DNA from 2 places in the Candidatus Pelagibacter sp. HIMB123 genome. Region 1 is predicted to be linked to the other one. Evidence: riboswitches for the same ligand, from Rfam matches in the RefSeq annotation. Region 1 holds a riboswitch; the other holds the start of a gene.
What was found. A riboswitch is a leader RNA that binds a small molecule or an ion and turns the genes downstream of it on or off. The one in region 1 is predicted to bind glycine.
Positions count from the first base shown of each region.

Region 2: linked by a shared signal. The riboswitch ahead of gcvT (glycine cleavage system aminomethyltransferase GcvT) and the one ahead of ACTTBL_RS06215 (malate synthase G) in region 1 are both predicted to bind glycine.

Region 1 covers NZ_JBNAIL010000027.1:24,301-28,520, reverse strand. Annotated here, with positions in the region: gene ACTTBL_RS06215 (malate synthase G) at 1-1,665, opposite strand, end outside; glycine riboswitch at 1,747-1,830, opposite strand; gene ACTTBL_RS06210 (acetyl-CoA carboxylase carboxyltransferase subunit alpha) at 1,932-3,026, shown strand; gene secA (preprotein translocase subunit SecA) at 3,029-4,220, opposite strand, start outside.
Region 2 covers NZ_JBNAIL010000009.1:67,772-71,991, forward strand. Annotated here, with positions in the region: gene gcvP (aminomethyl-transferring glycine dehydrogenase) at 1-524, opposite strand, end outside; gene gcvH (glycine cleavage system protein GcvH) at 524-904, opposite strand; gene gcvT (glycine cleavage system aminomethyltransferase GcvT) at 904-2,007, opposite strand; glycine riboswitch at 2,085-2,170, opposite strand; gene ACTTBL_RS03050 (DMT family transporter) at 2,201-3,073, opposite strand; gene ACTTBL_RS03055 (biotin-dependent carboxyltransferase family protein) at 3,073-4,017, opposite strand; gene ACTTBL_RS03060 (allophanate hydrolase subunit 1) at 4,010-4,220, opposite strand, start outside.

The sequences.
Region 1 (4,220 bases):
GAAAATATTTATTTCATGATAATGTAGAGCATGTAAAGCAGCTGCTGTTGGTGATGGAACCCACGCACAGTTTGCACCTGCTTTTAAATGTCCTGTTTTTTGCTCCATCATATCTTTCATTTTATCTGGCATTGCCCACATCCCTTTTCCAATTTGAGCTTTACCAGAAAATCCACAACTTAAACCAATATCAACATTGTTATTTTCGTATGCAGTAATCCATTTAGATGATTTCATATCACCTTTTTTAATCATAGGACCAGCTTCCATTGATGTATGCATTTCATCACCAGTTCTATCCAAGAAGCCAGTATTAATAAAAAAAACCCTATTTTTAAGACTTCTAATACATTCTTTTAAATTTGCTGATGTTCTTCGCTCTTCATCCATAATTCCAATCTTACATGTGTACTTAGGTAAATTTAGAACTTCCTCAACTTTAGAAAAAATTAAATCTGTAAATGCCGTCTCGTCTGGACCATGCATTTTAGGTTTTACAATATAAACTGATCCAGTTCTTGAATTATTTTTATTTTTAATATCATGTAGTGCGGCTGCTGTAGTTATAAATGCATCCATAATACCCTCGGGTATTTCACTTCCATCACGTAATAAAATTGAAGGGTTAGTCATTAAATGACCAACGTTTCTTACAAGCAATAGGCTTCTACCATGTAACTTCAAGCCTTTCCCATCTTTTGAGATATAGCTTCTGTGTGGATTTAATTTTCTCTCAAATAATTTTCCTTCTTTTTCAAATTTTGACTTAAGATCTCCTCTCATTAGACCTAGCCAATTTCTATAACAAATAATTTTATCTTCCGCGTCAACTGCTGCTACACTATCTTCATTATCACAAATTGTTGAAACTGCAGATTCTAGTATAATATCACTTATACCTGCATGATCTTGTTGAGCAGCAAAAGCTCTTGAGTCTTTTAGAATTTCAATATGTAAATTATTATTTTTTAGAATAATTGCAGATGGATTATCGCTTTCACCTCGGTGGCCAACAAATTTATTTTCATCTTCCAAATCAAAAATATCAGCACCTTTTAAAACTTTTAATTTCCCATATTTTACTGCAAAACTTGTAATTTTATTCCAGCTTAATCCAGCTAATGGAAAGTATTTATCTAAAAAATCTCTTCCATATTTTATAACCATTTCACCTCTTAAAGGGTCATACCGTTCAGATACGCTGTCTTCAGACTGTTCAATTACATCTGTACCATAAAGACTATCATATAAACTCATCCATCTTGCATTTGCAGCATTTAATGCATACCTCGCATTCATGACAGGTACAACTAGCTGAGGTCCAGCTATACTTGCAATTTCTTCATCAACATTTTCTGTTTCTATTTTAAAATCAGGTCCTTCATTTTTTAAATAACCAATTTCTAATAAAAATTTTTTGTACTCATCTAAATTAAATTCTTTACTTTTATTTTTGATATGCCAATCATCTATTTTCTTCTGTAAATCTTCCCTTAATTTAATTAATTCTTTATTTTTTGGCGCCAAGTCATCAAGAGTTTTTTCTAGACCTAACCAAAAATTTTCTGAAGATACATTTGTATTTTTTAATAATTCATTATTTACGAAGTTTGATAGCTTTTCAGATACTTGAAGATTATTAATTTTAATATATTTTTCTTGCATAGCACTTAATTCGTACCCCATCTGTATTTTTGCCTGAGAGCTTTACTCCTTCGGCGGAAATCAATCTCTTTCCAGAGTGTTATGCTTTAATCGGTCCTTTTGCCTGAGAGTTTCCGGGGTGGTTGCTCCTTCGGCGCTATAAATAGTCTCTCCCGATAATGAATTTGTATCTTTTAAATGATTTAAGTCAATTAATAAGAATTACACCTTATTTAATATCATTTTATTGCCTTTTTTGTATTTTATCCATCCGCTATAAATAAAGTATGAAAAATTATCTAAATTTTGAAACAGAAATTAAAGATCTAGAAAACGAACTAGAAAAATTGAAAGATCCTTACAATCAAGAGGGATTATCAGAAGTTAATACTCAAAAAATTTCAAGCACTCAAACAGAAATTGATGAAAAATTAAAAAATATTTATTCCAATTTAGATCCTTGGCAGACTACTATGGTTGCTCGCCATGAAGATAGGCCTAAAGCAAAATTTTTTATTGATAATTTGTTTGAAGACTTCATTTCATTATCTGGGGATAGATATTATGGAGAGGATAAATCAGTATTAACTGGATTTGCAAAGTTCAATGGAAAATCTGTTTTAGTAATAGGTCAAGAAAAAGGAGAAGATTTGGACAGCAGGATTGAGAGAAATTTTGGAATGATGAGGCCAGAAGGTTATAGAAAAACTATAAGATTAATGAACTTAGCAAACAAATTTAATATTCCAATAATCTCTTTTATTGATACTCCAGGAGCATATCCAGGCGTAGGAGCAGAAGAAAGAGGTCAAGCCGAAGCAATTGCAAAATCAATCGAATGCTGTATGGAGCTTAAAGTTCCAACAATTGCAATAATTATAGGCGAGGGTGGTTCTGGTGGAGCAATTGCATTAGCTTCATCAAATAAAGTCCTTATGCTAGAAAATGCAATTTATTCAGTAATATCCCCTGAGGGATGTGCAACTATTCTATGGAGAGATCCAAAAAAAATGCTTGATGCTGCGAAAGCTATGAAACTTTCAGCTAAAGATTTATTAAAATTAAAAGTTATTGATGAAATAATTGAAGAACCTTTAGGCGGCGCGCACAGAGATAGAGATATTATATTAAATAACGTGAGAGAAACTTTATCAAAAAATTTAAATTATTTTGATGAATTATCTTCAGAAGAAATAATGACTGAGAGAAAAAACAAATTTCTTAAAATTGGAAGAAACGATGGTTTTATCACTAGTACTGAGGATCTAAGCACATTAACTATTAAGAAAAATAATTTTGATAAAATTTTAAAATCAAAAAAAGTATTATCAACTATTATAGGTGTATTAATTTTAATTTCTTTAATTTTGTTATTTATTTAAATTTATAAAGTACCGTGACAATGCTTAAATTTTTTTCCAGACCCACAAAAACATGGTTCATTTCTTCCCATTTTTTTATTGTTTGAAATTTGTTTAGAAATATCGTTTTGTTTTTTTTCATTTTCCTTAGTTGACTCTACTACAACTTTTAAGTTCATTAAAATAGTTACATAGTCTAATTTTAATTTTTCTAATAGATTTGAAAATAATTCAAATGCCTCTTTTTTATATTCAACTAGAGGATCTCTTTGACCATAAGATCTTAGACCTATGACTTGTCTTAATTGCTCCAAATATTGAATGTGGGATTTCCAGTTTAAATCAATTGATTGAAGAAAAATTCTTTTTTCAATATCTTTAGCATGATCTTCACCCAAAAGTTTAATCCGTTCCTTTCTAGTTTCTTGAAATTTATTAGAAATCTTTTCTCTAAAATCTTTATCTTTTGCTTCAATTAAATCCTTAAATTCAGTTTCTTCAAAGCTTTTTCCAATTATTTGCTTAGTTTTATTATTAAATTCATTACTTTTAAGATTGGATAAATTTGAAATTTTTAACTTAATTAAATCATCAGATATTTCTTTTAAAAATTCATCTGAATAATCAAAAATATTTTCACTATTCATCGCATTTTTTCTTTGTGAAAACACAACATGCCTTTGATCATTAAGAACGTTATCAAATTTGATAAGCGTTTTTCTAATATCAAAATTCCTAGCCTCCACTTTTTGTTGCGCTCTTTCTAATGCTTTATTAATCCAGGGATGATCGATACTTTCACCATCTTTAAGTCCAAGTTTTTCGAGCATACTATTCATTGACTCTGACCCAAAAATTCTCATTAAATCATCCTCTAAACTAACATAAAATATAGAACTACCTTCATCTCCTTGTCTTCCAGATCTTCCTCTTGCCTGGTTATCAACTCTTCTAGACTCCATTCTCTCCGTGCCAATTACAAACAAACCTCCTAAGGATTTAATTTTATCCTTATTTATTTTAAGCTGGTCATCTGGAATAGAGCCCTTCTTCCCACCAAGTTGAATATCAACTCCTCTTCCTGAAATACTTGTTGTAATAATTACTGAATTCTCTTTTCCTGCATTTGCAATTATCTCTGCTTCATTTTCATGATTTTTTGCGTTTAACACTACATGTTTAATATTTTTTTGATTTAACAAATTTGAATAAACT
Region 2 (4,220 bases), on a different contig from region 1:
GGATGACAATTTTCTGAGACAAAAACTAAATTACTATCTTTTTTATTTAATCTATGACTTAATCCCATTGCTTCTGCGGCAGCTGTTCCTTCATCTAACAAAGATGCATTTGCGATATCCATTCCTGTGAAATCAACAATCATTTGTTGGAAATTAAGCAGCATTTCTAATCTTCCTTGAGCTACCTCGGGTTGATAAGGTGTATAAGAAGTGTACCAACCTGGATTTTCTAAAATATTTCTTAGAATTACATATGGCGTATAGGTTCCGTAATAACCCATTCCTATAAAGTTAGAGTAAATTTGATTTTTTTTCGAAATCGCTTTTAATTTTCTTAATGCTTCATATTCTGAATTAGACTCACCAATATTTAATTCATCTTTCAATTGGATTTTTTCTGGAACTGTACTTTTGATTAAATCATCAAGTGATTTATAATTAAGTTCCTTAAGCATTTTATTTTGATCTTCATCTGAAGGTCCAATGTGCCTTTTTAAAAAATCTTTTTGAGAATTATGTAACATTAGCTAGCACTCTCCTTTGCAAATTTATCGTATTCTTCTTTGTTCATCAGGCTGTCCATTTCAGATTGATCTTTCATTTTAAGTTTAAAAAACCATGCTGAACCCTCTGGATCTTCATTAATTTTAGAAGGATCGTCTACAATGGCTTGATTGGTATCTACTACTTCACCACTGACTGGTGTATAAACATCACTAGCAGCTTTCGTAGACTCTACTACTCCTGCAGTACCATCTTTTTCAACATTAGATCCTTTTTCAGGAAGTTCTGCAAAAACGATGTCTCCAAGCATTTCTGTTGCATGTTTTGTAATTCCTATTGTGGCTACATCTCCCTCTAAAGTAATCCACTCATGTTCTTTTGAAAATTTAACTTCACTCATTAATTCACTCCTTTCACATAATTTTTTTTATAAAATGGTAATGCGCAAACATTTGCTGGATGTTTTTTCCCTCTTACCTCAAGCAAAATTTTAGTATCAACTTTTGAAAACTCTTTATTAACATAACCCATCGCTATAGGACCGTTTACACTTGGTCCAAACGTACCACTAGTTATCTCACCGATTTGTGTATCTGTATCATCAAATATTTTAGTTTTTTCTCTAGCAATCAATCTACCTTCGGGTTTAATCCCTACTCTTATTTGGCTTGCTCCATCTTGCATTTGGTTCATAATTTTTTTCGATCCAATAAAACCTCCATTTGATAATCTAGATTTTGAGATTGCCCATCTAAGGTTTGCCTCAACTGGTGTTTTATTAATATCTAATTCGTGACCATATAAACATAATCCAGCTTCTAATCGCAAGGTATCTCTTGCCCCAAGTCCTATAAGTTGTGCTCCTTTTTTTATTAAATTTTCAACGAATTTTTCAGCTTTATCGTTAGAAATTGAAATTTCAAATCCATCTTCCCCTGTATAACCTGATCTTGTGACAAATAATTTTTGATTATCAGAATCGAACCAATTTCCTGTCATAAAATTTAGTTGATCAACCCCATTTATAATTGAGTTTAAAATTTCAACAGACTTAGGTCCTTGAATTGCTATCAAAGATCTATTGTTATCTAAATTCATTTTAAATTTCGAGCCTAGTAAATTAGATAAAATCTCAAAATCTTTATCTTTACATGCAGCATTTAAGATAATTAAATAACCCTCCTCTATTTTGGTGATGATTAAATCATCATAAATTCCCGCATCCTCATTCATTAAAAAACTATACTTAGAGCAGTTTTGTTTTAGATTTTTTAAATCTAATGGAAAAATTTTTTCTAATTCATCTGTTAAAGTTTCATCGCCATATATAAATAGCTGGCCCATATGTGATACATCAAATATTCCAGAGTGGGATCTTGTGAATTTATGCTCTTCAATAATACCTTTGCTATACTGTATAGGCATTTCATAGCCAGCAAATTCAACAAACTTAGCGTTGTTACTTTGATGAAGTTTATTTAGTGATGTTTTTTTTATTTCCATATTAACTCTTCTTTGCCCCCTCTGTCTTGGTGCCTGAGAGATTTGCTCCTTCGGCGAGAATAATTCTCTTTCCAGAGTTAATATGTACGGTCCTTTTGCCTGAGAGTTTCCGGGGTGGTTGCTCCTTCGGCGCTACAAAAGTAGTCTCTCCCGTTAATAAATTTATAACACATTTAAAATGTTTATGTGAAATTTATTTAGCTAGCTTTTTAATAAGTAATGGAGACAAAAACTGTATAACTACTGCTGTTATAACTACGGCTCCCCCAAAAAGTACAGTAAGTGGTGGGTTTTCGTTTGCAAACATCCATGCCCACATGGGTCCTAGAACAGCTTCAGTTAACATAATGATTCCAACAAATGCTGAAGGAGTTGATCTTGCTCCAATTGTTATAAGTATAAATCCAAGTCCAACTTGAAAAAATCCTGCAATAAAACCTAAAAAAATATCATTTGTTGAAACCAAAATACTCGGTGACATAAACAAACCTATTAGTGTTGCAAAAATTCCAGCAACTAATTGTAAAGGTATCATGTCGACTTTTGGATATTTTCTGACAATTAAAATTAAGATTGCAAATGATATCGGCATGATAAATGCAACTAGGTTTCCAGTCATTTGACCTGGTGTTAGTGAACTTCCTAACATTAAAATGATGCCAACTACTGCTGTAATAATGCAAGTTAATGTAATTTTAGAAATTTTTTCCTTTAAAAATACATAACCAAAAATTGCTAAAAACAAAGCTTGAGTTTGAATTATAAAGTTTGCATTAGCTACTGTTGTTTCGTACATAGCAAATACATAGCTAGCAAATCCAATAGATAAAATTATACCTCCAAATAAACCTGGAATTCCAGATTTATAAAGAGCACTGAAAATTTTTCCTCTGTAAGTAAAAATTAAAAAAATTGTAATTACTCCAATAAAGAAAAGTGATCTCCAAAATAATATTTGCCAAAGTGTAGATCCATCGAAAGACTTAACAATTAAACCTCCAAAACTTAACGCGCAAGCTCCTAAAAAAACTAAAAAAGGTCCTGGTATTTTTGATAAAAAATTCATTAAATTTGTGATAGTAAATTTTGAGTTTCCATTTCATATAACTTAAATAAAGTCTCTGCATCAGATAAATTAATCTCTTTAAATTTTATTTTTGAACCAGGAGACATCTGTACTAATCGGTCATAATCGACACTAGCCACAACTCCAATTTTTGGATAGCCACCAATAGTACCATGATCTGAAAGCATTATAATTGGATTTCCGTCTGCCGGTACTTGGATTACACCTTTAATCAAACCCTCTGATTTTATGTTGGTATTCACTATATTATCAATTTTAGGTCCCTCTAGTCTCATACCCATTCTGTCTGAAAGTTTGGATACTGTGAATTCCTTTTCATAAAATATTTTTTTACCTTCTTCAGAAAAGTAATCAAAATTAGTACCTCTGATCACCCTTATGTTTTCTATTTTGGTATTAATGTAATTAGTTTTTTTAATATCCTTATTTGAATTTATTTTTTTTAAATTAATTCTTTGACCTACATCTAATTTTTTTCCATCATTAGATCCAATATTTGCTTTCGTATTTATAGAACAACTATTCCATTGAAATTTTAAATCGAACTCTCCACCTAATGCTAAATATCCATAAACTGATTTATTTGTAGATATGATATTTATCTCATCTCCATTTTCAATTTGATAACTTTCGAAACATTTACCCTCAATTTCAGTATCTTTTTTTTTAATTGAAAAAATTACATCTCCAGTGATGGCACAATTAATTTTTTCTCCAGAATATTTTATATGAGGACCTTGATATGCAAACTCTATCACTGCAGAGTCTAAATTATTATTAACAAGTTTATTAGCTATAAGATAATTTCGGTTATCCATAGCACCACTAAATGGAATACCAATATGATAAAGATGATCCCTACCTTTATCTTGAAAAGTAGTATTAATTCCAGGTCTAATTATTTCTAAATAATTGTTACTCATTATAATTTTTATACTGATCTAAAGTAATTTCCTTGAAAACTACTGTATCTCCTGGATTAATTAGGTTTGGTTTGTCTTCTTTTGAACTATCAAAAACATCTAAAGGAGTATTTCCCAAAATATTCCATCCACCTGGACTTTCAAATGTATAAATGTTTGCAAATTGCTCAGTTAATGCAACAGATCCCTTGGGCACTTTTACT